3 regions of the Alteromonas sp. ABH4_453 genome follow, and region 1 is predicted to be linked to each of the others. Evidence: predicted binding sites of a transcription regulator. Region 1 holds the regulator's gene; each other region holds the start of a gene.

Evidence for each region. Region 1 encodes FNR, which switches genes on or off when oxygen is low (the NO sensors DNR and NnrR bind a similar motif). Its sites were predicted from a motif close to TTGATCTAGATCAA; they were not measured.
Region 2: a site for FNR is predicted at 1,865-1,878, ahead of clpB (ATP-dependent chaperone ClpB). Genes of this name have one in related genera too.
Region 3: a site for FNR is predicted at 4,041-4,054, ahead of ACXAGV_RS11365 (PRC-barrel domain-containing protein). Genes of this name have one in related genera too.

What each region holds. Positions count from the first base shown of each region.
Region 1 is NZ_JBSWXP010000008.1:29,199-39,106, reverse strand. It holds gene bfr (bacterioferritin) at 1-125, shown strand, start outside; gene ACXAGV_RS15940 (hypothetical protein) at 236-715, opposite strand; gene ccoN (cytochrome-c oxidase, cbb3-type subunit I) at 945-2,378, shown strand; gene ccoO (cytochrome-c oxidase, cbb3-type subunit II) at 2,394-2,999, shown strand; gene ACXAGV_RS15925 (cbb3-type cytochrome oxidase subunit 3) at 3,001-3,162, shown strand; gene ccoP (cytochrome-c oxidase, cbb3-type subunit III) at 3,179-4,132, shown strand; gene ACXAGV_RS15915 (FixH family protein) at 4,357-4,836, shown strand; gene ACXAGV_RS15910 (heavy metal translocating P-type ATPase) at 4,836-7,301, shown strand; gene ccoS (cbb3-type cytochrome oxidase assembly protein CcoS) at 7,303-7,533, shown strand; gene ACXAGV_RS15900 (sulfite exporter TauE/SafE family protein) at 7,520-8,179, shown strand; gene fnr (fumarate/nitrate reduction transcriptional regulator Fnr) at 8,225-8,962, shown strand; gene uspE (universal stress protein UspE) at 9,212-9,908, shown strand, end outside.
Region 2 is NZ_JBSWXP010000001.1:9,695-19,602, forward strand. It holds gene clpB (ATP-dependent chaperone ClpB) at 1-1,671, opposite strand, end outside; gene pgeF (peptidoglycan editing factor PgeF) at 1,923-2,678, opposite strand; gene rluD (23S rRNA pseudouridine(1911/1915/1917) synthase RluD) at 2,695-3,678, opposite strand; gene ACXAGV_RS00050 (outer membrane protein assembly factor BamD) at 3,864-4,628, shown strand; gene ACXAGV_RS00055 (ChrR family anti-sigma-E factor) at 4,728-5,471, opposite strand; gene ACXAGV_RS00060 (sigma-70 family RNA polymerase sigma factor) at 5,464-6,075, opposite strand; gene ACXAGV_RS00065 (LON peptidase substrate-binding domain-containing protein) at 6,194-6,769, opposite strand; gene ACXAGV_RS00070 (nuclear transport factor 2 family protein) at 7,029-7,472, shown strand; gene ACXAGV_RS00075 (SDR family NAD(P)-dependent oxidoreductase) at 7,469-8,188, shown strand; gene ACXAGV_RS00080 (NAD(P)/FAD-dependent oxidoreductase) at 8,200-9,465, shown strand; gene ACXAGV_RS00085 (DUF1365 domain-containing protein) at 9,462-9,908, shown strand, end outside.
Region 3 is NZ_JBSWXP010000005.1:130,245-140,152, reverse strand. It holds gene ACXAGV_RS11390 (sigma-54-dependent transcriptional regulator) at 1-174, opposite strand, end outside; gene ACXAGV_RS11385 (exopolysaccharide biosynthesis protein) at 641-1,246, shown strand; gene ACXAGV_RS11380 (LysR family transcriptional regulator) at 1,258-2,178, opposite strand; gene ACXAGV_RS11375 (rhodanese-like domain-containing protein) at 2,234-2,584, opposite strand; gene ACXAGV_RS11370 (ArsR/SmtB family transcription factor) at 2,779-3,087, shown strand; gene ACXAGV_RS11365 (PRC-barrel domain-containing protein) at 3,178-3,918, opposite strand; gene ACXAGV_RS11360 (MaoP family protein) at 4,111-4,467, opposite strand; gene ACXAGV_RS11355 (hypothetical protein) at 4,868-5,035, shown strand; gene ACXAGV_RS11350 (LysR family transcriptional regulator) at 5,162-5,992, shown strand; gene ACXAGV_RS11345 (DUF2750 domain-containing protein) at 6,056-6,406, shown strand; gene ACXAGV_RS11340 (DUF2789 family protein) at 6,539-6,772, shown strand; gene ACXAGV_RS11335 (ribonuclease J) at 6,838-8,226, shown strand; gene ACXAGV_RS11330 (EAL domain-containing protein) at 8,494-9,908, shown strand, end outside.

The DNA of each region.
Region 1 (9,908 bases):
TAACTCGTGACATGCTTATTGTATTACTAGACGATACAGAGATGGATCACGCACACTGGCTAGAGCAGCAGCTTGGCCTTATTAAGCGACTAGGTATTCAAAACTACCTTCAGTCTCAAATGTAGGAAATAGCGTTCACGCTAGAGTTTACAAGTAATTAGTAAAAGGCCGCTCTTTAAATAAGAAGCGGCCTTTTTTGTTCGTTTACTCTCCCTTCTATAGAAAGTATTAAAAGTTACTGCTGCGTAACAAAATACAGATAGCTGGGGCTTTCTATATCTTTAATATTTAGACGCAACTGCCATTTCATAACTGGCTCACTACAGCTACCTAACATAAACCAACCTGACCATTTGCCTTTCCCGTCGTTATCTAACAGCACGGGAATTTTGCCCATATACATGTTAACCCCTTCAATCCATGCGCTCTCTATTTCCTCTCCCTCAGGAACTAAGAGCTTAACCGTTACTGACTCTTCTGCTTCAGGCATGGCTGAAAAAGTGGCAATTGCTAACCTGTCATCAATTAAGAATTCGCAAGTTTCATTGACAAAGTTGCAGCTGTTTCCTATTCCATTAACTACGCTCGTGTCTTTTAACACCGATGACTGGAATTTATGTGCAAGGTATACACACACGGCTACAACAATAATAGCCACTAATGGAAGTTGGGAATGTAAAATTTTTGATCGTTTATTGTTATCGTTATTTAGCATTTCTTAAATTTTGTGTATTTCTTCATTGACGGAGATCAAGCTTAGGTAGTTTATGGTATCTTTTTGTAATTAAAAACCTTATCATCCGCGTACCAACTGGCTTGGAGACAATAATTATTACTCTTTCCGAGCTCGGTGTGAAGCGTTATTCCTTAGCTGATACACGTCTCGACCGTACTATTCCGGCAGTTGGAGACCATAGTTCATTTGAAGTGGAAGATTCATTAAAATGAGTGAAATAAGCCAAGCACAACCTGACTACAATTATAAAGTAGTTAGGCAATTTACCATCATGACCATAGTCTGGGGTATCATTGGTATGGGCCTAGGGGTATTTATTGCCGCGCAATTATTTGCACCTATGCTTAACTTTGACACACCATGGCTAACATTCTCACGTTTGCGTCCGTTGCACACTAACGCCGTTATTTTTGCCTTCGGCGGCTGTGCGCTATTTGCAACGTCGTACTACATCGTTCAGCGTACCTGCCAGGTAAGACTGTTCAGTGACAAACTTGCCGCATTTACCTTCTGGGGTTGGCAAGCCGTAATCGTTTTAGCAGTTATCACCCTGCCTATGGGTTTAACCAGCTCGAAAGAATACGCTGAACTAGAATGGCCAATTGATATCCTTTTGGCACTGGTTTGGGTCGCTTATATCATTAACTTCTTCGGAACCCTAGTAATCCGTAAAGTTTCGCACATTTACGTGGCGAACTGGTTCTTAGGTGCGTTCATGTTAACTGTTGCAATTCTTCATATTGGTAACAGCATGGCTATTCCGGTGTCTTTCACTAAATCGTATTCACTGTACGCAGGCGCAGTAGACGCTATGATGCAGTGGTGGTACGGCCACAACGCGGTAGGCTTTTTCCTAACTGCGGGCTTCCTTGGTATGATGTACTACTTCGTACCTAAGCAAGCTGGTCGCCCGGTTTATTCATACAGACTTTCAATTGTTCACTTTTGGGCACTTATCTCTCTGTATATCTGGGCCGGTCCTCACCACCTTCATTACACTGCCCTACCAGACTGGACTCAGTCACTAGGTATGGTGATGTCTATTATCCTATTCGTTCCATCTTGGGGTGGTATGATTAATGGTATTATGACGCTATCTGGCGCGTGGCATAAACTTCGCACCGACCCAGTATTGCGTTTCCTTATTGTTTCATTGTCTTTCTACGGTATGTCTACCTTCGAAGGCCCAATGATGGCAATCAAGACCGTTAATGCACTGTCTCACTACACTGACTGGACAATTGGTCATGTACACTCTGGTGCTCTAGGTTGGGTTGCAATGGTTTCAATTGGTTCAATTTACCACTTAATTCCAGTGCTATTCGGTCAGCGCGCTATGTATAGCACCAAGCTAGTTAACGTACACTTCTGGTTCGCAACTATCGGTGTTGTTCTATACATCGTAGCAATGTGGATGTCTGGTGTACTACAGGGTCTAATGTGGCGTGCAGTAAATGCTGACGGTACGTTAACCTATAGCTTTGTTGAGTCATTAGAAGCGTCTAAGCCTTTCTATGTGGTTCGTTTCATTGGTGGTTGTTTCGTGGTAGCAGGTATGCTTGTTATGGCATACAACACATGGAAAACCGTTCGTGCACCTAAAGGCAGTATCGCTGCAGACCCAGCGACTCAGCCGGCGTAGTAAAGGAGACGAATAATGAAAAACGCACATGAGTTAATTGAAAAGAACGTCGGTCTGTTAACGGTATTAATCCTTATCGCTATCAGCTTCGGTGCCATGGTTCAAATAACGCCGTTGATGTTTCAACAGCAAACCATGGAACCAGTAACAGGCTTACGTCCATATACCGCGCTTGAGCTTGAAGGCCGTGATATCTACATCCGTGAAGGTTGTGTAGGTTGTCACAGCCAGATGATCCGTCCATTCCGCGCTGAAACAGAGCGTTATGGTCACTACAGCGTTGCTGGCGAATCAGTATGGGAGCACCCTTTCCTTTGGGGTTCTAAGCGTACTGGTCCTGACCTAGCACGTGTTGGTGGTCGTTACAGCGACGAATGGCACCGAGTTCACCTGCTTAATCCTCGTAACGTAGTACCAGAGTCGAATATGCCAGGTTTCCCTTGGCTTGCGGAAAACACGCTTAATGGCGAGTTAACAGCTGAAAAAATGGAAGTATTCCGTGGCTTCGGCGTTCCGTATACCGACGAAGATATCGCGGGTGCGAAAGCGGCAGTACAGGGCAAAACGGAAATGCAGGCCCTTATTGCTTATCTACAATCTCTTGGCACACATTTGAAATAATATGGACCAAGGAATTGTAGGCAGCATTTTTACTGTCATCGTCTTTGTAAGCTTCATCGGTGTTGTGTGGTGGGCGTTTAGCAGCCGCAACAAGAAAAAATTCGATGAAGCTGCAAACCTAGTGTTTGCAGACGAAGAAAAAGAAAAATCAAAAGAAGATTAGCAGGAGTCTCGAACTCATGAGTATGTTTTGGACAATTTGGATTTCAGTGATAACCCTAGGGTTAATCATTGGTTGCTACTTCCTTCTTCGCTGGTGCCTTTCTAACAAGACTGGCGTAGCTGAAGGTGAGTCAATGGGCCACGAATTTGATGGTATTGAGGAGTTGAACAACCAACTTCCTCGCTGGTGGACAATTATGTTCTACATGACCATCGTTTGGGGCTTTTTATACCTAGCGCTTTATCCTGGCCTAGGTGCGTATGAAGGTATTTTGGGTTGGAAGAGCTCTAACCAAAATATTCAATCGCTAGAAGAGTCAGCTCAGGCGCGTATTGATGCTAAAGAGCAAGGCTACCTAGTAGAATATGATCGTGAACTAGATTTCGCTGCCGAGAAGTTCGATCCGATCTTCGAAGCGTATGCACAAGTTCCTGTTGAAGAACTGGCTAAAGACCCAGAAGCAAATAAAGTAGGTCAGCGTTTGTTCCTACAAAATTGCTCTCAGTGTCACGGTTCTGATGCACGTGGTCAAAATGGCGGCTTCCCTAACCTAACGGACAACGACTGGTTGTACGGTGGTTCAGGTGCGAAAATCGTTGAAACTCTTACGCTTGGTCGTAAAGCAGCTATGCCAGCATGGCTAGATGCTATGGGTGAAGACGGTATCGAAGAAGTGGTTAACTACGTACTTAGTTTAAGCGGTCGCGATGTGGACCCTCAGCTTGCAGAAGCAGGTAAAGCTCGTTTCGCAGCGTGTGCGGCTTGTCATGGTATGGACGGTAAAGGTAACCAAGCACTTGGTGCACCAAACCTTACTGACAATATCTGGCTATACGGCGGCAGCCACAGAGCGGTAACAGAAACGCTTACTTACGGTCGTAACGGTGTAATGCCTTCATTCAAGAAAACCTTGGGTGATGACAAAATTCACGTTGTTGCAGCGTATGTATACAGCCTTTCAAATGATTAATGATTTAAATCATTAAATATCTTAAAAAGCCTCGTTACTACGGGGCTTTTTTTATGAGAAAATACAGCGATATAGACAGCAATACAGAAAGTGTCGTTGCGAACACATTTTGTGCGCATTAAACCAGTGTCCCCAACACTATATTTATTGTTATTAACTGATGTAGCAATAATAAATATGTTGTTAGCGACCTTGCTAGTGAAGTAAATACGAGAAAGATTTCGATGAATAGACCCTGGTATAAAGAGTTCTGGCCCTGGTTTTTAATTGCCGTACCTATCATTACACTCATCATGGGTGGCGTGTTGTTAAACCTTGCTATTAGTACCGAAGATAGCCTGGTGGTAGACGATTACTACAAGGAAGGAAAAGCAATCAATGCCCGTCTGGACAAAGAAGCCATAGCCCGCCGCATGAATATCACCACTGATTTAACCATTGAAGATGGAAGCATAGCGCTGCAATTTCATTCGGGGATTCCTCAAGAAGGTAACGCGGTTAAATTAAGTTTCTATCACGTAACGCTAGAAGAGCGCGATGTTAGCGTTTTATTGAGTCGCGACGCTAACGGTATTTATCGCGGCTTTATTGAAGAAAACCTTGACGGTAAATGGCGCATATCGCTGACGCCGATTGATGATAGCTGGAAAATTCAAAACACGGTCTATCTGCCCCACACTGGCAAAATGAAATTCAATCCATAATGACAAAGCACGACTGTTACCATTGCGGCTTGCCTATAGCGAGTCCAGACAATGGGAAATTTACTACTGTCATTTTAGGGCAACAACGAGACATGTGTTGCCCTGGCTGCTTAGCGGTAGCTGAAGCGATCGTTAACAACGGCCTTGAAGACTATTACCAGTTTAGAACCGAACCGGCGCAAAAATCTGACGACGGTATTTTAGAAACGTTAGATAAGCTAAAAGTCTATGACGACCCTTCCCTTCAAGAAGAGTTCGTGTTTGAAGAAGGTCAGGACAAGCAGATTCAATTAACCCTTGAAGGTATTACGTGCGCTGCGTGTGGCTGGCTTATCGAAAAGCAACTGTCGAAAGTTGAAGGGATAAAGCAAGTCGCGGTGAACGTTCAAGAGCGCCGCGCTTTAGTTACTTGGTCACCGTTTCAAATAAAGCTTAGTCAAATTCTGTCTACGCTAAAACGCATTGGCTACATTGGCTCACCGTTTCATCCCGATGAGCACGAAGCCAGCTATAAACGTGAGCAAAAAACATTTCTTAAAAAGCTAGGCCTTGCAGGTATTATGACTATGCAGGTTATGATGCTGATGACAGGGCTTTACTTTGACTGGTTTGGCGCTATCGAATTAGAAACTCGACAGTACTTTTACTGGGTTGCCCTTACACTCACCACCCCGGTTGTGCTGTATTCTGGTAGCACATTCTACGTTGGTGCAGCTAAAGCGCTGAGCGCACGAACAGTTAATATGGACGTACCCGTTACGCTCGCCATATTCGGTACTTACATTGCTGGAATTCGTTCTACAGTATTAGAGCAAGGTGAAGTGTATTTCGAATCCATTTGTATGTTTATTTTTCTGCTGTTACTTAGCCGATTCTTAGAACATCGCAGTCGTCATCGCGCCGCACAGATCTCTGCCAATATGATGCAGTATGTGCCCGTATCAGCGACCAAACTAAATCCGGATGGCAGCCTAACCGAGTGTCTGGCTAAGCAGCTAAAAATTGACGACGTAGTGCTAGTGAAGCCTGGTGAAACAGTCCCCATTGATGGGGTGGTAACCGACGGCAACGCAGCGGTTGACGAATCTATGCTTACCGGCGAGTTTAACCCCGTGCGTAAGTCAAACAGTAGCCCGGTTTACGGCGGCACGGTTTGTCAAGATGGTACGCTAACCATTACGGTTACGCAGACCCTTAAAAATGCGCTGGTGAATCAAATTGTACGACTGCAAGCAAGTGCCATGGCGAGTAAACCTAAAGCAGCGCAGATAGCCGATAATTTTTCTCGCTATTTCGTTACCGCGGTATTGCTGATTTCGGCGTTAACCTATGGCTTTTGGGCGTATCAGGGTAGCGACGAGGCATTCTGGATCACCATATCGGTGCTGGTTGCAACCTGCCCTTGCGCATTAGGGTTGGCCACGCCATCAGCGTTAACCTGCGCTATGGCAAAGTTAAACAGACAAGGTATTTTACTAAAACGCGCCGATGCTTTAGAGCAAATTACCGACATCGATACCATTGCACTAGATAAAACCGGTACGCTTACACAAGGTAAATTCACTATTTCAAACGCCTGGTATGCTGACGGCGTAGATAGTGACAGCGCGTTTTCCATCGCCCGCGCTTTGGAATCACGCTCTGAACATCCGATTGCCAAAGCCTTTAGTGACGGTGTCACCTTTAGTGATGATAGAGCTAGAGAGAATACTGCCTCTAGCGGCAGTGCTGACGCTATCGATAATACGGTACACAAAGTAACTAATTTTACCGTTACGCCAGGAGGCGGTATCAGCGGTGAGATCAATGACACCTTGTTTTCTATGGGATCTGCAGCATTCTGCGTTCACGAATCACAGATAAAACTCATTGATGAATTCCCTTCAGCTAACGTGTTTCTCACGGTTAAGGGGCGCATTATGGCGGCGTATGAAGTAAAGGATTCACTAAGAGAAGATACGCAAGAAACTCTCGATATATTAGCTGCAAGCCATACCCTCGCCGTTTTAAGTGGTGATACACAGCAAAACGTTAATGCGCTTACCGCACCATTGCCAATTTTGACCGCTAAAGGTGGCCTAACACCTGAGCAAAAGTACGAAGCCGTTCAAGCTATGCAGCAATCTGGCGCGAAAGTGATGATGATGGGTGATGGTATTAACGACGCGCCCGTTCTTGCCAGCGCTGATGTGGCAATTGCAGTAGGTAATGCCACAGACGTGGCTAAAACTGCCGCCGACGTGATACTGCTTGGCGATCAGCTGCTTTCTGTACCAGAACTTATTCGAACTGCGCACCAAGTGAAGCAAAAAATAAGGCAAAATATTGGCTGGTCGGTAGGTTACAACGTTTTAATCTTACCTTTCGCCGTATCAGGCTTACTTTCACCGTGGATGGCTGTTGTTGGTATGTCGTTAAGCAGTATCATTGTGGTCACAAACTCAACGCGACTTTTGAGCAAATAGCATGAGTATTATTTACGTACTAATTCCAATCGCCATCATCATTGTTGCCGTCGCTATCGTGATATTCTTTTGGGCGGTGAAAACCAATCAATTTGAAGATTTAGATCGCCAAGGTTATAGCATACTGTTTGACGATGATCTTCCGCCAGAAGAAAAAAAGCTAGCTGAGCAACGCAAGCAACTTCAAGACAGTAAAGTAGACAAAAGCCAAGCGCCACATGGAAGGGATTAACTACTTCTCTGCGTTTCTTATCGGCTTAGCCGGCGGAGTTCACTGTGTGGGAATGTGCGGTGGAATTGTCGCTGCGCTAAGGATGGTATCGCCTAAAGGCGCTTCAGCATTACCCTATACCCTTGCCTATAACATGGGACGTATAGTGAGCTACACCATCGCCGGAGCAATAACCGGGGCACTTGGAAAAATTGCAGCAGATTATATACCTCTTGCCAACTATGCCCTTTCCCTACTTAGCGGAATCATGTTGCTTCTACTGGCGTGTTATTTAGGGAAGTGGTGGACTGGCTTAACGGTGCTGGAAAATGCGGGTAAAGGCCTATTTTCTAAAGTCCAGCCGCTTTCAAAGCGCTTTTTGCCATTTAAGACCCCATTCAGTGCGTTACCTTATGGTTTTATTTGGGGTTGGCTTCCTTGCGGTTTGGTGTATTCCACACTTACCTGGTCTCTCGCGGCGGGTAATGCGCTAGAAGGCGCTGGTATTATGTTCTTCTTCGGTTTGGGTACATTACCCACCTTGCTCGCCGCAAGCGCTGGTAGCCAATATATTGTTCGAAGTTTTCAACATAACCATTTTAGACAAATTATTGCAGTAATAATGGCCATATATGCCGCTTATCTTATCCATGGCGCAATCGTTTAAAAATGGGTGTATCATTGTCGAGTATTCTTTTATAGAGCGTGCATTATGAGCAAAGGAAGCCAATTTTCTATTCACTGTCAAAACTGTAGTTTCAGTCACCTGTGTTTACCGGTGGCGTTAAACAAAACAGAAATCGAATCTCTTGACGATATTATTGAACGCAAGAAGCCGCTTCATAAAGGTGACACACTGATTCAAACTGGTGATAAATTCCGTTCTTTATTTGCAGTAAGAACCGGTTCATTTAAATCATTTGTGACTAATACCGAAGGTGAAGAACAGATTACCGGTTTCCACTTTCCTGGTGACATTATCGGTTTCGATGCATTAAGAGAGAACAAACACCAAAGCTATACCTCTGCGTTAGAAACTGCCATGGTGTGTGAGCTTCCCTACGAGACCCTCGACGAAATGTCAGTGCAATTTCCTAAGCTGCGCCACCAAATCATGAGCTTCATGAGCGCTGAAATAAAACAAGATCACGACATGATCATGCTTTTAAACAAGCGAACCGCAGAAGAGCGTTTATTGTATTTTATATCACATCTTTCTCAGCGCTTTGAAGAGCGTGGCTTTTCCCATAGAGAATTCCACTTAACCATGACGCGCAACGAAATTGGAAACTATTTAGGGTTAACGATTGAAACGATTAGTCGTCTGTTAAGCCGTTTTCAAAAAGACAACATCATAAAAGTAGACGGCAAGCTTATTACTATTTTGGATTTCGATAGACTAAACACCAAACTAGCGGCGCTTAACGGCCCAAGCGTTGTCTGCGGTTAGTCCTTTTTAAGTGTTAAATATGGCGCGCACTAAGCGCGCTTTTTTGTGACCTGTGTTAGCCACCTATCTAACCTTTCAGCACCACGCCGGTTGCGCCTTATTTTATTCAAATCACTAAATTCACTCATGGTCGGCTCGTAAAATTCTTGATCTAAAACAACTTACGTTTTTCCCAATGTCGTTTATAGTTAGTATTAGAAAGCTTCGATTTCGACAGCCACTACTAAATTTCGTAGTTAGGGGGACGTTATGATTGAGTGTAAACGAATTCTGGCCGTGGTAGATGCCGAGCGCGATAACCAACCTGCACTAAGCCGTGCTTATGAACTCGCTTCAAAAACAGGCGCTTCAGTTACCGCCATGATGGTGGTATACGACTTATCTTATGATATGACGACCATGCTTAGCCCCGATGAGCGCGCGTCAATGCGCGATGCAGTCACAAAGGAGCATGCAAAATGGCTTGCCACCCACTTAAGAGAACAAGGATTCACTGAAACTGATATCGTTGTAGAATGGAATAATCGCGCGTATGAATCGATTATTTACTACACCCTAAACAATCAGATAGATTTAGTAGTAAAGGCAACCAAAAAGCACGACGATCTTGCTTCTGTTATTTTCACTCCCACCGACTGGCACTTAATGCGTAAATGCCCTCGCCCAGTGTTGCTCGTTAAAGAGCACGACTGGCCAGAAGGCGGAGAGATTATTGCTGCAGTAAACGTAGGCAGTGAAGACGATGAACATGCCGCACTAAACGATAAGCTCACCCTTATTGCTAACGACTACGCCTCTTTATTGAAAGGCAGCGTAAATTTAGTCAACAGTTACCCTTCTACTCCACTTAATATCGCGATAGAAGTACCTGAATTCGACCCCGACACCTATCATGACGCGGTAAAAAGCCATCATTTGAAAGAAATGCGCAGCCACGCACTAAAAT
Region 2 (9,908 bases), on a different contig from region 1:
CTCGCGCTCGCCTTCTAGCATTCTCGCTACAGGTATCCCCGTCCAACGAGAGAGCACATCAGCAATTTCGATGTCCGTTACTTTATTTTTAAGTAACGTGGTTTCGCGGGTTTCATTTTCTGCCGCTTGCTCAAGCTTGGCTTCAAGCTCAGGAATACGGCCATACTGAAGCTCCGACATCCTATTCAAATCAGATGCTCGGCGAGCAATTTCTAAATCAAGCTTTGCTTGTTCCAGCTCCCCTTTGATGGTTTGGGTGCCCTGCATGGCATCTTTTTCATCTAGCCATACTTTTTCAAGCTCGGCATACTTAGTTTCTGCTTGCTCACGCTCTAGCTCAATCATTTCAAGGCGCTTATGGCTTGCATGGTCTGTTTCTTTAGCAAGCGCTTGCTCTTCTAACTTAAGCTGGATGATACGGCGCTCTAATCGATCCATATCCTCAGGCTTTGAGTCTATTTGCAGACGTATGCTAGAGGCCGCTTCATCAATAAGATCGATGGCTTTATCCGGCAATTGACGGTCACTAATATAACGATGTGACAAACTCGCCGCTGCAACGATGGCAGGATCCGTGATGTCTACCGAGTGGTGAAGCTCATAACGCTCTTTTAAGCCTCGAAGAATAGCAATAGTGTCCTCTACGCTTGGCTCTTCAACCAATACTTTCTGAAAACGACGCTCTAGCGCAGCGTCTTTTTCAATATACTGACGATATTCATCTAGCGTGGTTGCCCCCACACAGTGAAGTTCACCGCGTGCCAGCGCCGGTTTAAGCATATTCCCAGCATCCATGGCGCCATCGCCTTTCCCTGCACCTACCATTGTGTGCAGTTCGTCAACGAATAGAATGACGCGGCCTTCTTCTTTAGCCAATTCGTTAAGAACGGCCTTTAAACGTTCTTCAAACTCACCGCGGTATTTAGCCCCGGCCACTAACGCGCCCATATCTAGGGCAAGAACGCGCTTGTTCTTTAAGCCTTCAGGTACTTCGCCGTTAATGATGCGCTGCGCTAATCCCTCAACGATGGCGGTTTTACCCACACCAGGCTCACCAATAAGTACGGGGTTGTTTTTGGTTCTGCGCTGCAGAACTTGAACGGTACGACGAATTTCGTCATCACGCCCAATCACTGGGTCAAGCTTGCCTTGTTCCGCTCGCTCGGTTAAGTCTGTAGTGTACTTTTCAAGGGCCTGGCGCACATCTTCAGCGTTAGGGTCTGTCACCTTCTGTCCGCCACGCATATCATCGATAGCGCCTTCAATGGTGTCTTTGGTGATATTCAAACTTTTAAGGATCTCACCCAATCGCCCTTTATCTTCAAGGGCTGCTAACACGAAGATCTCCGACGTTATATATTCGTCTTTTCGTTGCTGAGCAATCTTGTCGCAAAGATTAAGTAAAATGCCACTGTCTTTGCTTAACTGAACATCACCTCCAATGCCTTCGATTCGAGGTAGGCGTTCAATGGCCTGACTCAAAGCAGAACGAAGCGCGTTAACATTAATGTTAGCTTGATCAAGCAACGGGCGTACTGAACCACCTTGCTGATTCAGCATGGCGGTCATTAGATGGACAGGTTCAATATATTGATGATCTCGCCCCAATGCGAGTGATTGAGCATCGGATATCGCGAGCTGAAATTTACTGGTAAATCGGTCTAGTCTCATAATCTCAACCTAATAAGTGAACAACTATACCTGCGTTAACACGCCGCAACTACGAACATTTTAACTCTCGCAGAGTGGGTAATGATCTATGCGTAATGGTATTCTTTATGTTCTAGTTATGTAGGCTGCTCAATTGCGATTCAAGTATGAGATTGAAAAGTTAGCCAAAAAGATAACAAATACTGTAAGAAGTTTGATTTAGCGCAAATGTTTGATGAGACTGAAAACAGCTGCCTTTTTTCCTAAACAATCTAAAGCAGCCCTATTACGCTTACCATCCGTCCCGTCGTGCGTTTGTTTTGATGGTTTGCTCTTCGATGTGAATAGAAGCGTCGCTCATCAGAGTAAGTGCAAAGATTACTTTGAGTAATATTTTCTACACCTGTTTGCTGCAATTGCATCTGTGCCACTAGAGGTAAGTCTAATAAGTACTTCCCTTTTTTATTACTATTGGCAATCGCGCCATCTATGTGACGAAATCTATTAGCTAAATTTGCGTCTACTTCATAGCAAGCACCGCTTATTGCAGGACCTATCCAAGCCATGATTTTATTGGCATCGCAGCTAAATTGCCCAACCGCATTTCTGATAATATTAGTCTCAAGCCCTTTCCATCCCGCATGTACTGCTGCCACCTCTTGACCACTCTCATCACATAATAAGATGGGCACACAGTCAGCAGTCATTACAGCGCAAAAGTGTGAAACAGAGGAAGAGTACGCTGCATCCGCGGTGGTATCAGCGCTTGGCAATGACACTACGTGGTTGCTGTGCACTTGTTCTAACCACGTGATCTTTTCACTGTGTGGGAGAAAGCTTCTATTGGCTTTAACTAATAAGAGATCATCCCCCACGTGCGCGCCGACATTTAAGCCTGCAAAATCCCCCATGCTAGCGCCCCCTAACCTTGTCGTTGTATAAGCGACTATGTTAGAAGGGCAAGACCACGCTGGCGTAATCAAATCCAGCGTAGATGAAATAGGTGAATTTGCATCTGACAATGTCATAAAACCTACTCCCTAGTTAGAGCATATCTTGCGGATTGTCCGTTGTGTCTTTTTTGACTGCTTTAAGCAAGTCCTGCATATCTTGAGGCAGTGGTGCTTTCCACGTCATCCATTCTTCAGTTTCAGGGTGAAATAGTGAAAGCTGAGCGGCGTGCAATGCCTGTCGCTGGAAACCACGAAGTGCTGCGATAAACTCCTCGGATGCGCCTTTAGGTAAACGCGGACGCCCGCCGTAAACCTGATCACCTAGTAGCGGATGTTTTATATGCGCCATGTGTACACGAATTTGGTGTGTACGACCGGTTTCAAGCTTCAATCGCAGGTGCGTATACGCACGGAACTTTTCAATAACACGGAAATGGGTTACCGCAGGTTTACCCATTTCGCGAACTGCCATATGCGTGCGCTTTGTGGCATGTCTGCCAATAGGTTCATCTACAATACCACCCGCAACCATAGTACCTAGTGCGATGGCTTCATATTCACGGCTCATCTCACGGCGCTGGAGTTGGTCAACAAGATGCGTTTGCGCAGGTATTGTTTTTGCCACTACCATCAAGCCTGTAGTGTCTTTGTCGAGACGGTGGACAATGCCTGCACGGGGAACTTTGTCAATTTCGGGATAGTGATTTAGCAATGCATTAAGCACTGTACCGCTCGGATTTCCCGCGCCAGGATGCACGACTAAATCAGCAGGTTTGTTTATTACCAAGATGTGCTCATCTTCGTAAACAATATCTAGCGCAATGTCTTGCGCAACACTTGTTACTTGCACATCCATTTCGGCTTGTACAGTAATGAGTTCATCCATTTGCATTTTGTGTCGTGGGACAGTGATTACTTCACCATTTACCGCAACATTCCCTTCTTGAATCCAAGTTTTTAACTTAGAACGAGAATATTCAGGGAACAAATCAGCCAAAACCTGATCTAACCGTAAACCAAAATGCGCAGCTTCCGTTGAAGCTTCTAGTTGTATTGTGTTCGGCGACTGTGTCATAACACCATTGATTACGTCTAAAAAAGGGTATTATAACAAGTATTCACGCTGTACACTGCCTTGTTTACGTTTTTGTATGGTTTTTCTCGTCGTTAGTACGTTAGAATGCAATTAAAGTGTTGTTGTTTAACACATGAGCTTAGACAGCGAAGTATTAAACTGTTTAGCAGGAAAATAGAATTATTATGAAATCATTTCGTCTACTGGCTCCCGTTCTATTGGGTGCTATGGTATCTGTCGCAGGATGTAGTTCTTCAGATCAAGAAGAGAAAGCAGTTTTAGCTAACATGGGTGCGCAGCAACTGTATGACAGAGCAAAGCAGAGCATGGAAGTGGGTAACTTTAGCGCTGCTGCTCAAACGTTAAGTGCGCTAGATTCTCGTTACCCGTTTGGTCCTTTGTCGCACCAAGTACAGCTAGATCTTATTTACAGCTACTACAAGTCGGGTAAGAATGAAGAGACGCTTGCCACTATCGACAGATTCATTCGCCTTAACCCGAACCATTCTGATGTAGACTACGCGTATTACATGCGTGGCTTAACTAATATGGAATCAGATAGCAACCTGTTCCAAGAGTTAATGAACATTGATCGTACGGACAGAGACCCATCAAAATCCCGCGCAGCGTTTGAAGACTTTCGTCGTTTGATTCAGCAGTATCCAGACAGCAAGTATGCCGCTGATGCAAAGCAGCGCATGGTTCATATTAAAGATCGCTTGGCACGCTATGAAATTGCTATTGCACGTTTTTATATGAGACGAGAGGCTTATGTTGCTGCTGCCAACCGTGGCCGCTATGTTATTGAGCACTTTCCTAACACTACGCAGGTCCAACAAGCCTTAGAAATCATGGTTTCAAGCTACGAGCAGCTTGGTCTTACAGAGCTTCGTGATAATGCAATGAAGACACTTAGACTGAACTACCCGGACAGCGAGTTTATTAGCTAGTCGAGGCAGACTCAAAGCGCGAACGACTATTAAACATGAATAATTAAATAAAAAAACGCACTTCGGTGCGTTTTTTCTTATTAAGCGATTGGTATAAGTTTAGCGGAAAAAAAGATGGCTAAATGGATTTAATAGCCTCGCTAAACCGGATGTGAAATGTAATGGCTGATCTACAATGCTAAATACTAAGCAACCGTCTTTTCCTTCTGCCTTCGGCGTATGGGTCTTTTCACCATCCATGAAAATAAAATCGCCGGTATCGTAACGACTGAGCCCGTCACTGAACTCGCCATCGATAACTAGCGTGTACTCGGTTCCACGATGAGTATGCTCTGGCACACTGCCGCCACCGCCCATAAAGATAAAATTAGCTACGCCCTGATTACCTAAATCAACCGGAGCCTGCCATAGCTTACCGACTAAACTTGACCAATTTCCAGTCTTGTCAATGTACCGATGAAGGGTTCTGGGTAAAGTGAACTTTCTCCCATCCAATTCAATAGTATGCGATTTTTCAATTTTGGATGGTGGACGAGAACTTTTAAACGTCTCTCGATATTCAGAAGCGTTGACAGTATCAACACCGCCCTCTGGTGATTGTGGGAGTTGGGTGATTTGTGAAAACATATCGCCAAACTGAAGCGAAGCATCGGAAGTCGCGAAAGCATTCTCACTTACAGCTGACATCATTTGTGCAGCTAAACTTTCTGTCTCAATCTCAACGAATTGTTGGCACTTCGGACACATATCGCAGTGTGCCGAAACCATCAAAGATACAGCAGGTGACAGAGTGCCCTCAACGAAATCTTTAAGCTGTTGGGCACTGGGGTGAAACCTAATCATTGTCGTTTAACATGACCTTTAATCGTTGAAGTGCCAAACGTGTACGTGACTTTACTGTACCTAAGGGAATAGAAAGTTCATCGGCAACTTCTTGTTGAGACTTACCATCAATATAGATGGCTTCAACTACCGCTTTTTGCTTTACAGGCAGTGATTCAAATAAATGACCAATTTGCTCCAATGTTACCTGCTCGTCAAGCGGCGCCTCATTAGCGTCTGCCGTTTGCTCGCAAAGCACCGGCCACAAATCATCAGAACATACATCTTCTTTTCTATTCTGCAATTTACGCAGCATGTCAAAACGTATGTTACGCGCAATGGTAAATATCCATGTCGATGGAGACCCTTTCTCAGCGTTGAAAAGGTGTGCTTTTTGCCACACGTTTGACATTGTGTCCTGCACCAACTCCATTGCCAATGCTTCATTACCCATTTGCTTTAAAGCATATGAACGAAGACGGGGGGCAAAATAATTGAACACTCGAGCAAATGAACGTTTGCATCTGGCGTCAGCAACCGCCACTAGGTAATCAGACATTTCGGTAGCACACTCTTTAGGTTTGATTGTGCTGTTACTTTGTTCCAAAGGAATTCCAACTAACATAAGATTCGTCCGCTTTTCCGTTTTGGTTGTATCATTCTACGGCGTTCTGACTTAAAACGTTTGCGAAATTCGCGAATATTGGATTACGAATTTTTAATCTCAAGATCAACTCTAATTATCAAGCGATCAGTGCAGAGAGGTAATTTACCAAACTAGTACATTCTCTTTGCGCTAAAAAATGCTGCTTTTGCGAGCCATCTACTGGCAGTAACTCCAACCATCGATTTAATACCCAGTTGGGGCAATCAAATTTCGGTGATTCATACAACGCTGCCAGTTCTTCATAATTTCCAAATATTTCTTTAAGCCGCTCGTCCATAGGCGCTATTTGTTGAGGAGCTAATTCACACTGCCAAGGTTCTAAAACTTTACAACTACCAGTGCGAAGACCATCGTGCTCTACCTCGATGTTACTCACCTCAACTAAATGAGAACCAGCAACCTTTATGCCAAGCAACCCATCATCAAGCATATCGAAGTCGACAACCTGTGCATATGTCCCTATTTTGTGAATATGCTCGTTTGAATTCTTGTCACCGTTTGCATTTAGCATACACATCACAAAGCCTTTATTTTCGGCGCATGCCTCTTTAACCATGCGCACATATCTAGGCTCAAAAATACGCAAAGCCATTCTGCCTTCAGGCAAAAGGTGCGCAGATAAAGGAAATAAGGGAAAACGTTCTACACTCATACTCGACACTTCCAAAAACACGAAAATTATTACGCAACTGAGTACAAATAGGATCGAATGGGAAAATTTTTCACTAATAATCTGAAAAACATGATCTTGAGAACGTCGTTTAATGTAAGTTAAGGTTTATCTAACAACATTAACAGATTTTAGATCATAGACTTGCGGTCCGATATTCAATGAAGTCACAACAAGACCAAACAGAATTTGGCAGCAAATTGTTTTTTTCATCATACCACTTCGACGTTAAGGAAGCTGAATGGATGTCATTGCACGCTTTTGTAAAATTTACACAGATATATGTCAAATCTCTCCAGTGGACTTAGAAAAAATATACGCTAACGACGTTTTATTTACAGATCCAATCACTACACATCGTGGCATTGGTGAAGTGAAAAACTACTTTGCTAACCTTCTAACCCAGGCAGAAAGCTGTAAATTTGATATAGCGGACATTTTTACCTGCTCGCAACAGATTTCCTCATCTCACTCTAATGTCACTCACGTTGTAAATTGGACAATGACCCTCGTACTAAAAAATAATGCGAAAAAGATCACGCTAGACGGTACAACACAACTTGGTGTTGACGGTGACATCATCATCTACCACAAAGATTATTACGATTTGGGCGAAATGGTCTACGAGCACGTACCTATCTTAGGTTTTATAATCAAAAAGATAAAAGGGAAGCTGGCAAAATGAAGAGTATCTTAATTACTGGCGCAACGTCTGGAATAGGTAAAGCACTAGCAATCAAGTGTGCCGATAATGGGTATAGTGTCATTGCGTGTGGAAGAAACAAAGAAGCCCTCGATAAGCTTAGCAAATATAGCAATGTTAGCGGTTGCCAGTTTGATGTGTCAGATTTAGAAGATACAAAGCGAGCGTTAGCAAATGTTAAGTTTGATATTGCTGTACTTAATGCTGGTACTTGTGAATATGTAGACCTTGAGGATTTCGAGCCAGACATGTTCCGGCGTGTTTTCGAGCCTAATTTCTTCGGCGTAGTTCACTGTGTTAACGCACTTCTTCCACGATTGAAAGGTGGCGACAAACTGGTCATTGTCGACAGTATGGCCCGTCTATTACCTTTCACTCGAACCCAAGCCTATGGGTCGAGTAAAGCTGCTCTTCACTATTTTACCAAGTCTTTAGAAGTCGACCTTCACCATAAAGGGGTGAAAGTACAGTCCGTCTCACCAGGTTTTGTTGAAACACCCCTTACGGATAAGAATGACTTCGAAATGCCAATGAAAATTAGTGCAGAAGAAGCTGCCGAGGCTATGCTTAAAGGGATAGAAAGCAACAAGCAGACCGTTTTCTTCCCTCGATTCTTTGGGCTTATCCTGCGCTTTATGCACATATTGCCTACACCAATTCAAAAGCGTTTATCCTTGGCCATGAGAGAAAAACAATAAGAGAAGTAAAAATGAATAACAAGATTGCCATCATAGGCACAGGTATTTCAGGGTTAACCTGCGCACACCTTTTAAATCGACAGAACGATATTACGGTTTACGAAGCAAACGACTACATTGGTGGCCATACTGCTACCAAAAAGATAAAGGATAATGGCGAAACCCATCATATCGATACTGGCTTTATTGTCTTCAATGATTGGACATACCCTAACTTTATAAAGCTTATTACTCAGTTAAACGTTGACTACCAACCAACAGAGATGAGCTTCTCTGTGATGAGTAAAAAAGCAAACCTTGAATATAACGGCAATAACTTAAATAGTTTATTCGCACAGCGGCGCAATATTTTTCGACCTAAGTTTTGGCGCATCGTTAAAGACATTCTGACGTTTAACAAAGCGTGTAAAGCCATGGTGGCTGAAAAGCGCGACACGTCTTCATTGACGCTGGAAGATATTATTAAAGAATTAGGGCTAAGCGATGACTTCGCGCGCTACTATATACTGCCTATGTGCGCCGCTATTTGGTCTAGTAGCCTGGAACAAACGAGAAAATTCCCATTAACTTTCTTCCTGCAATTCTTCAATAATCACGGCTTGCTCAATATTACTGACCGGCCACAGTGGTACACAATTAAAGGTGGCTCTAGTCAGTACATTCCGCCACTGATTGCACCATTTGAGTCCAAGATTAAATTATCTACGGCTGTAGTTTCTGTGGCCAAACGCGATGATAAGTGGGAAGTTACCGATTCATCTGGTGCTGTTGCAACGTTCGACCATGTAGTGTTTGCGAGTCACAGTGACCAAGCGTTAAAAATGATTCAATCCCCTACTTCACTGCACAAAGATATTCTTGGCAATATTCCGTATGCTGAAAACGATGTAGTAATGCATAAAGACACAGGCCAACTACCTAAAAGGAAATTAGCTTGGGCGAGTTGGAATTATAGTTTAAAAGAGGATGCAAGCGAGGAAGCCCGCCCCGCCTCTGTTACCTACAATATGAACATTCTTCAACGGTTAGAAGCAGAGAATACTTATTGTGTAACGTTGAATAATACGCCTGAAATTGACGAGAAGAGTATTTTACGAAGCTACCAATACGCTCACCCTCAGTATAGCGCCAACATGGTTGAAGCGCAGTCACGTAGAAGTGAAATTTGCGGCGTAGATAACTTACATTTCTGTGGTGCCTACTGGTACAACGGCTTTCATGAAGATGGCGTTACCAGTGCACTAGACGTTTGTGCTCGTTTTGGTGAAACCCTGTGATAGAAAGCGCGATATATAAAGGTAAGGTATATCACCAACGTTTCAAGCCGACACAACATAAATTTGACTATGATATTTATCTGTTTTGGCTGAAGCTTGATACCGACGAACTTGACGCCTTATCTAGTCAGTTAAAACACTTCAGTGCGAGCAATAAGGCAAGGGTTCGCTTTAAAAGAGAAGACTATCTAGGCGACACTTCTATTTCATTGAAACAAGCGGTTTTAGAAAGGATGACCGAGTTAAACGGTGGTAAAGCACTCAACGGTGACGTTTTTATGTTGGGGCAATTACGCATGTGGGGGCTTTATTTTAGCCCAGTTAATTTTTACTACCTACGCAACGCTGAGGGTAAATATACTCATATGCTAGCTGAAGTGAGTAATACTCCATGGAATGAACGCCATCACTATCTTGTAAACCTAGAAACTCAAGCCGATACA
Region 3 (9,908 bases), on a different contig from region 1:
TCCATCGGGCAACATGAAATCTAGCAATACGTGATCGAAGGTTTCTTTTTCGAGCCAGTCCCGAGCCTCTGCTAACGTAGCGGCAGTAAGAACGTCGTGGCCCAAAAATTCAATAATTGTACAGGCAACTTCAGTAAATTCGGCGTCGTCATCGACTAAGAGTACGGTTAGCACGTGGATGTCCCTCTTTCTCTGTCCATAAAGAATATGGAATAAAATCAATATTATAGTTTTATCATAAATAACAAGGAACAATAACAAAAACGCACGGCATCCGTGAATGTTTCCTTGCTTTAATCGTTAAATTTTAGGTAGCACGCATACGGGAAACGCATCATCGACGTAAATATGGTTAGGCGGTGACTTTTTTAGAGCGTCGACGTTGCCAATCGATGTGAAGATGATTAAGCGTATGGGTTAGTGCAAAGTGTTACTAATTTACATGGTACTGCAAAAAGTATTCCCACACGCTTTTTGCAAGAGCTGCGAAACACCTATGGCATATTTTTCGCACAACCTTTAACAAGTAAAGTTTCGCTAATAAGTGATGTGAACAACGAAGGATTTTAGCGCGTTTCCAGTGTAGAGCGCGCTTTGAAACTACCGAGACAAAACGAAAGTCAAGTCAAAGGAATTGAAAATGTGGGCAAAAACAGCTGGAAGATCAATGACTTTGTCCGAGCTGCTGACAAAGATGCAGCCAAGAGCAAGTCAGAATTTATTCTATTTTGCTGATTTTTGGGAAGTGATGGAAAAGCGCGGTTTCGGCCCTATGTTGGCGCTTCCATCATTTATCGCTTGTACGCCTATAGGCGCAATACCCGGTGTCCCTTCACTGACTGGTGTGACGATTTTACTCATCTCATTGCAAATTTTACTCGGTAGCAGACACCCTTGGCTGCCTCAAAAAGTGATGGATATTCACTGTGAAGCGGATCAATTAAGAAACATCGTTGAAAAGGTTAAACCTCACGCTGCAAAAATAGATCGCTTTCTCATTCCTCGTTGCTTTTTTATGAGGCAGCCCGTGTTTCGTTCTTTGATTGCATTGAACTGTGTAGGTTGTGGCCTTGTTATGATCCCCCTTGAACTCATCCCCTTTATGGGCTTTATACCTGCACTAGCAGTCCTCATAATGGCAGTTGGCATGGCCACCGACGACGGTGCGGTGGCTTTGATAGGCGTGACAATATCGGTATTTGGGTTCGTGCTAGGCTTTGAGCATCTACCGGGAGCGATTAGTTAAATCTACATTTATTAAGAGCCGGAATCTATCATGAAATCTGAGGTGGGTAGGTTCATGGTTTGGTATCTCAATTCCCCTATGAATGTGCGTGCTGCTGGTCCTAATGTGTCCCCATCTTCGAAAGAAAGATATAGTAGGGCTTTTCGTAATGCTGCATTGTTATCTAAAGGAAGGGGTACCAGCGTACCATTTTCCAGTTCTTCTTTTATAATTGCTATAGGTAACCAGGCAAAGCCTAACCCTTGAGCAATGATATCTAACGATGTTCTTACGTGGCTAACCGTCCACCGCTGTTCCGCTCCGAGCCAACCTACATCTGCCTTGCGCTCTGCTGAAGAGTCGCGAACCACAATTTGACGATGGGTTTTAAGGTCTTCTAGTGTTAGCGTTCTGTTTAGTTGGTGCAGAGGATGGTCGGCATGAGCAACAGCGGCAAACTCAATTTCGCATAAATCCTCACTGAACCCATTTGGGAAGACAAAAGGGGAAATGCCCAAGTCCACTTTTCCACTAGCTAGTAATGCATTAGCACCGCTTAGTACAGTTTCCTCTATTTCAATGCGCAATAAAGGAAACTCTGCTGAGACCTTGGCTAAAACGTTATAAAGTAACTCAGAAGGGAAAATAATATCTACAGCAATACGCAGTGTTGTTTCTGTTCCAACTTTTAAACTGCTTGCTACAGCTTCTAGCTTGTGAGCCTCGTTGAGCAAAAATGACGCGCGTCTGTACATCAGTTCACCTTGAGGTGAAAGCTGTACTTTACGGCCTATATTTTCAAACAGCGTTACGCCGATAGCGTTTTCCAGCTTTTGAACCGCGTGGTGAACGCTTGATTGACTTTTATGTACTTCAGCTGCGGCTTGATTAAAACCCCCGGCATCTACCACGGCCTTAAACATACGCCATTGTTCTAGTGTAGATTTAAGCATACATCGCCCTTCATCTTTTAGTTGACCTTCTTATATCATACACATCTTGCGCAAGTCATTTTTCGTAGGCTTGGTTAATGGTTGGTACTGAACAGGTTACGACTGATACTTTGTCATATCCCATGTTCATTAACTGTTCTGCCGCTAACTTCGCACGAACGCCAGACGCACAGTGAACATAGAGTGGTGTTGTGGCATCTTGAAAACGTTCAAGTGCTTGCATCTCTAAAATACCGCGCGGAATATTAAGCGCAGCGGGAACAGGGTGGTCTGTAGCTTCACTATTTTCTCTCACATCGATAAGAGCACCATTATTTTGTTTTAACTCATTTGCTGCCTGTTCAGCAGTCACACAACGCATGTCAAAATTGATGTTTTCAATACGCGTCTTTAAATCAATCAACATAATCCTTCCTTAAAAATAAATTTGCACAAATAAATCAAAATAAGAAAAGGCTAATGTAAGGCTTGTGTATTCAACTAGACAATAAAAATAACTGAAATTCATCGCATAAAATGGCAAGTCGGCAGAATGTCTTATACTTTAGTATAGTTAGTAGATAAATTAGTGCCCAGATACTTTACACATAGGGAGTGCTTATGTCCGAGGATATGGCAATAGGTTCAGAAAATATAGTGGAACACGCTGTGGAAGCTGAAATCTTTCTAAAGCAATTCGCAAACAAAACTCGTTTAATGGTACTTTGTTCACTATTAGACGAGGAAAAGTCGGTAACTGAACTACTAGAAGTAGTCAACGTTTCACAGCCCGTGATTTCCCAGCATCTTGCTTTATTACGAGAGTCTAAAATGGTGGCTACGAGAAGGGAAGGTCAAACAATCTACTACCGCCTTGCGGATGAACGGGTTAAACGTCTTATTGCGTTAATGTATGAATTCTTCTGCTAGCAATACTTTATTCTTTCATTACACAAACACAATGTCCGCGGTCAAACGGACATTGTACGGTCAATATGACTTCTAAAAGCTCTACGTAAACTACTTATCGACTTGCTTGCAAAGCATCGCAATGTAATCGTCTTCTGCAATTCTGTCGCTATCTACTTCTGGCCTATTAATTAGTTCATCATGACTTAGCTTAACTTCAACACTATGTGCGGCCCAATCAATACTTTTTATATCATGTGGCATCAATACTAAATGTTTTCCACCTGGAAGCCAGTTATTCGTATCGACTACTAGCATGACGATTTTCCAATTTCGCGAATCAATTATAAAATTGCTGATGTGACCCACGTTATCGGTGGTAGTAGCAACTTCATAACCACCTACCTCACCAACAGCTCTCAAGTGATTGCTGGTCTTTTTGGGGTGAAGCATTTCTGACTCATCAGTCTGCTGCAACTGAACAAGCTCGTTAGGATGTGCAAATTCACCCCATGCTCCAGGCCCTATCCAGTAGTACCCATACCCAAAGTATTTAAAGAGGTTTTCCTCGTATTCCCGAGAGACGGGTTTATGTTCGTCTATCGAAGGGCTATTTTTTAGTTTTTCAACCGTCATATTTACATCGACGGAGCTTGTCTCACTGTCTAATTTTGTCACGGCGATGGGAGAAATGACCACTTTTCTGCTCAGCGGAAGCCATGTATTGGTATCTGCAACCAAGTAGCGTACGGTAAATGTCTCATCGTCAAAAAGAATATCCCGAATACCGCCTACTTTATCGTCCACGGCATGGATAGAAAAATGAGTAAGCTGATTTGAACTAATGATCATCGTTGCGCCTCCTTTGCTTGGGCTCTTTGTGCAGAGCAACGGTTAACGTAGATAAACGTCGCTCTTTATTACTCTAAGTTTAGACATTCCTTAACCTTTCACCATTTTGTTCTTGGTTAAAGTTGATTGAGATCATTACGGTTTACAAACAAAAAAGCTCGCATTAAGCGAGCTTTAACAGGAGAGTGCTTTCTAGGCGACATCAAACTCATCATCAGAAAAATCATCGTCGTAATCCGACTGGTTGCTAGCACTGCTATGAAGCGTGTAAAAGTGCTTTTTACCCCTAGCTAACCTGACGTACTTTGCCCATGCCTTTTCTAGGTTAGTAGCCGCTTCAACTTTACCATTGATGAATTCGACGAAGTGTTTCTCATCTTCGCTTTCTGGTAATAGTTCACCACTTTCAAGTCCTAACAAGGTCTTTCCGTAATTTGTTAGAAGATCGGCTTCAGTAATGCTGAAGTCACCTGATTTACGGAAACCATACGGAAACTTCTGACGGTCGATATAAGGTTTTGCTGATAGTCGAATAGCTAAACTTTTCATGTTGTACCCAACGTATTGTATTGTTCAGCGCACTTTTAAAATAATTAAAAACGAAGATAAAACAAAAGATTTTTCTCTTATCAATAAAAAATTTTTAAGAGCTTAAAAAGAAAATGAATTTCGGCAATTTTGTTTAGTTAATAAACAGCACTGCCATAAGGTAAGTAGAGTCACGCGATTTTTTTAAAGGTTTGAATTTAAATTAAAAATTAGTCTTTTTAAACTCTAAATGTTTTAGCTTAATGTGATGATACAAGCGTAATAGAAACGCGTGTGCTAGGTCTATTATATTTTATTGAGTACGTAATCAAAAATTCTTGTCGCTACGATGATTAAAATTCGTTTTCCATTTTACTACTTACGATAATAATTGAGGTGTGTTAACAACCCAGAGAAGTCAATGAGTAAAGACTATCGTTACCAGCGTGATGAATGGGACTCGGTAGAAGAGGAAGATTTTCACGCTAAAAAACCAAGCTCCAAACGTCAAAGTACGGTAAAGGAGAAACAGAAGCGTGACTTGCAACGCCGAGATAAACAGCGTCGCCTGCACCAAGAAGAGTATTAATTCAGCGAGTTGGTGAAATTTTATTTAAGCGCACCGCATTAAGCGGTGCGTTTCTGTGCTTTTGTGTTTACTTGCCGTATGATCTGTGTCAATTTACGTCTACTTTGATTCGGTTGTTCAACAAGCATGGATATACGCTTTCTCACCACCTTTATAGAGGTGGCTAAAACACGTCACTTTGGTAAAGCTGCGGAAAACCTTTACCTCACTCAATCTGCCGTTAGTGCACGAATAAAGCTTCTTGAAGAATATTTTCACACCACGCTTTTTATAAGACAGCGCAATAGTATTCAGCTTACACAGTCAGGTGAAAAGTTGCTTCCCTATGCTAAGCAATTATGCGCTACGTTGAATGAAGCGAAGCAAGAACTTCAAATTCAGTCTTCTGAATATGTCGTGTGTGGCGCAACACAGCTTGCCAGTGAATTGCTGTTGCCTAAAATGCTTAGCCATCTTCACAATTCATTTCCTGATTGGTCGATAAAGGCAGAAGTTTTAACGCTTGATACTTTGTCTCGTCAGCTTCATGAAAGGGTCACAGATCTCTCATTTTCCACCGAGCCACTTAAATCTGAAGAGGTGAATAGCGATGTCTTATTAGAGCATGAGCTGGCGCTGTTCCGTATTGGAGAGGGCAAAGAATCTATAGATGCTGCAGATTTTGTAGCAATAGATTGGGGCGCTAAAGCCAGAGACTGGCTTCTTACTACCTATCCGCAACTTCGCGATGCCAAGTTAAGGACGAACTCGTTAAATTTAGCGCTGAATAATCTACAAAGTGAAGGCGGTATAGCTGTACTTCCAATAGACGTTGAAACGCAGTTACCATCTGGCGCCAAAGTGACTAAAATAGAGACGATAGAAAACGTGTCACTTAAAGTTTACGTGCACAGTATGAAGCAAGTACGTCGGGTTGGTCTTGCTGAAATTATAGAAAGCGTATCGACAGCTTGTTAAATGAAACCAGAAAATGTGCCGTTACGTTCGGCACGCAAATGACAGAATTTTAGAGAGAGTCCAATGTCTCAATTACACCCTTTACTAGAAAAAAATGCATTTCAGCGTTTGGAAGCAAGCCTTGAAACAATTAAAGCAGAACAGAAATTGTTTATCCTTAAAGACGAGCACGGCTGTGTGATGCTAACCACCGACGAGGAAGATGGCGTACCTGTTTGGCCAGATGCTGAGCTTGCGCTTTTGTGGGCTACTGAAGACTGGGCACATTGCGAAGCCATGGAGCTGACAACTAAAGAATTTTTATTGAAGTGGGTGCCTGGTATGACACAAGACGAACTTATGGTCATAGTATGCCCCGTTCCCGCAGAAGAGGGTGAGGTAATTACCCCAGAGGAGTTCGCTGAGCATCTTTAACGTGTGATCTCAAGGGCTCATCAGAGGGTAAATATTCAGTAACGAAAAAAAAAGCAATTTGCATGTGCTTATCATGCAGCGCTGATGTCGCTTTAATTTTGCTTTTGTTTATGTGTAACCCTAGGAGGCGTTATGTTTACTGAACAACCTACAATGAATAGCTTATTCAGCCAGCTCGGTTTAGGGAGCTCTGACGAAGAAATAGCTGAATTTTTCGAGGCACATCGAGGACTTAATAAAAGCCAGCACTTACACGAAGCGCCTTATTGGAATGAAAGTCAGTCTGCTTTTTTAAAAGAAGCGATTGTTGAAGATGCTGCATGGGCTGAAATCATTGATCAATTAAATGCAGAGCTTCACGAATAATCAGGTTGTTTTTGTTACCCGTCTTCGCACGCTATATTTAACGTTTTAAAAAGGCAGTTTACGCTTTGTTGCAACCAAACATCGACGATTTGTGGTTTGTTCCCTTAGGAGGGACAGGCGAAATAGGTATGAACCTCAATTTGTACGGACACAATGGTCAATGGTTGATGGTCGATTGCGGTGTATCGTTTGACGAACCTCTAGTGCCAAATTATAAAGCGGCTGGCAAAGGAGGCCGCGCAATTCAATCCAAAGGGCCAACGCACAGAGTGGTCGCTCCTGATCCGACTTTCATCTCAAATCAAAAGGACTCGCTTGCGGGTATTGTTATTACGCACGCACATGAAGATCATGTGGGTGCTATTCCTTATTTATGGGAGCGATTTCAAAAGCCTATTTATACAACGTCGTTCACGGCTGAAGTGTTAAGGCGCAAGCTTGCTCGAACCAAGCTCGCAAACCGAATTGCAATCATTGAAGTTGATGCAGACGAAATGAAGCAAATTGGACCGTTTAGCGTGCATTGGTTAGCCATTACTCATTCTTTGCCCGAACCTTTTGCTCTGAAAATCACCACCCCAGTGGGAACAGTATTACATACTGCAGATTGGAAAATTGATGCCAATCCGATCACCGGTCAACCTTTCGATGTCAACCTATACAAGCGATTGGGTGAAGAAAACATCCTTGCCCTGGTGGGTGATTCCACTAACGCGCCAAAACCTGGTTTTTCGATCTCAGAAAGAAACTGTTACGACGGATTATTGAGTACTATAGCGCCTCTGAAAGGGAGGGTCGTTGTTGGGTGCTTTGGTAGCAATATAGCAAGGCTTATTTCACTGGCAAGAATTGCTAGGAAAACAAAGCGATACATGGGATTGTATGGACGTTCATTAATGAACATGTATGGCATTGCCAAACAACAAGGTATTTGGCCGGATGATTTACCGATTACAGATCCACAACATCTAGGGTATTTGCCACCGCAAGAGGTATTAGCAGTGGCAACAGGTAGTCAAGGTGAGAAGAATACCGCGTTGGCCCGCTTAGCACGAGATAATCATCCCCACCTTAGTCTAGACAAGGGCGACACGGTTCTATTTTCTTCTATCGTTATTCCTGGCAATGAAGACAGTGTAGAGCGTTTGAGCAAAGAATTATCAGCAAAAGGTGTCTCTGTTATTCACAGTGAAGATAGTGTCTTACCTATTCACGCGAGCGGCCATCCTTGCGAGGAAGAACTCAAATTAATGTATCACTGGGTTAAACCCAAAATTGCCATTCCGGTTCATGGCGAACACCAGCATCTAAAAGCCCACGCGGAAATTGCGAAGCTATGTGGTGTGACTAAGCATTATGTGGGTCAAAATGGTGATCTATACAGGCTAGCGCCACAGCCCAGTATTAGGAGACAGGTTGTACCGGTTGGGCGCGTGCCTGTACAGCAGGATTAACGAACTAGTGTGAATACAGTCAGTTTGTAAACAAAACCAAATAGCAGTGCAGCGGATTCATTGGAAAACTTATCGCCAAGAGTTGGTCAAAGGGTGTACTTTTTGCATTACAAAGCTAGCTAGGTGCTTTCAATAAGCCCTTAAATTTCAATGTTATAACGATATCTTTCAAGATTGTAAAATCCTCGGCATGATGCTGCCCATGTTTAAAACATTCTGTTACACTTGGAAATATAATAAAAATGTAAATTATGCGATCCATTCGTGATGAAGTGTTTGACCTACCTTTTTCTTTTGGCTTTTTCTGTTTGTTTAGGTGCAGTGGCATCTCCACGGTTATCTAATCCTGTTTTTCAGTCCCTCTCGACAAAAAATGGCCTGCCTCAAGATGTCGTTAATGACATTGTTATAAGCGAAGATGGATTTGTATGGATTGCCACTGAAGGTGGCTTAGTTCGGTGGGACGGCGTAAGAACTAAACGCGTAACAGGCCCTGATAATACCCTTGCAGATGCATCAGTTCATCGGCTAGCGCTGCAAGGTTCGGAAGCGCTTTGGTTCAGTATCTATGGGCGAGGAAATTTCTATCTTGATTTAACCACACAAAATGTCGTTCAAATAGCGCCCACGAAGTATCATGACATAGAAGGGGTTGTGCAACATGCCGAGACATTTCATTGGTACACGCCAAGTAAACTCGTTATCGCACTAAACGAAGAAGTGCAACTGTTTGATACTGAAGAAAACGAAATAACCCGCATTGCTGAATTACCGGCACCTTTGCTTGAAAATAAACATAGTATTCGTTCAGCCATAACTATCGATGATGTTTTGATAGTGGCAACGACCAAAGGTGTTTATGTCAAAAATATCTTTGATGCTGAACAGCCTTTGGTTAGCTTGGATTACCTAGGTGATATTGAGCAAAATATTGACAATATCAATGCAAAATTTCTGATGTTGGATGAGCAAAACAGAGTCTGGATTACAACGGTACTCGGGGTATTCGTTACAGACAAAGAAGATTTTTTAGCGCAAGTCAGCGGTGTTAAAGAAAATGTATTTACACAAGTAGCATCTGATAGAAATGTGTGGACTTTGGTGCAGTACAAAGAAAATGCGTTCTGGATGGGCACAAATAAAGGCTTGTACCAATTAGTTCAAACAGCTAATGGTTGGGTGCACGAACATATCTTAGAGCCCAATAATGGCTTCACTGAAATCTCAAATAAAAAGATCACCGCAATAGCCAAAGATGAAGCAGATAATTTGTGGATGAGTTCTGTTTACGCTGGTGCGTTGTATTTTGGGGTGAAAAGCGCAGATATCTTTGCTATCCAGAATGAAAGAACAGGTGAAGACAGTACGCTAACCAGTCATGTTGTGTGGACATTTGCTGAAACAGAGCCCAATAAAATATGGATAGGGACTGAAAACGGGCTAAATCATTATGACTTCGCTACGAATATATCCGAAAAGTTTTATTACTTCGATGACGAAGTTTATGGAAAGGGAGCAGTCGATAAGATTATCCCTTTGCAGAGTGGAAAATTGTTCTTAAGTACTTATGAGGGGATACGGTTATTTGACCCGAAAACAGGAGAAGTGTCTCGTCCTGAAGTATCGAGTGGAGGGGAAAATACGGTTTTTGATACTTATGGGCCCGGCATGCTCTTATCCAA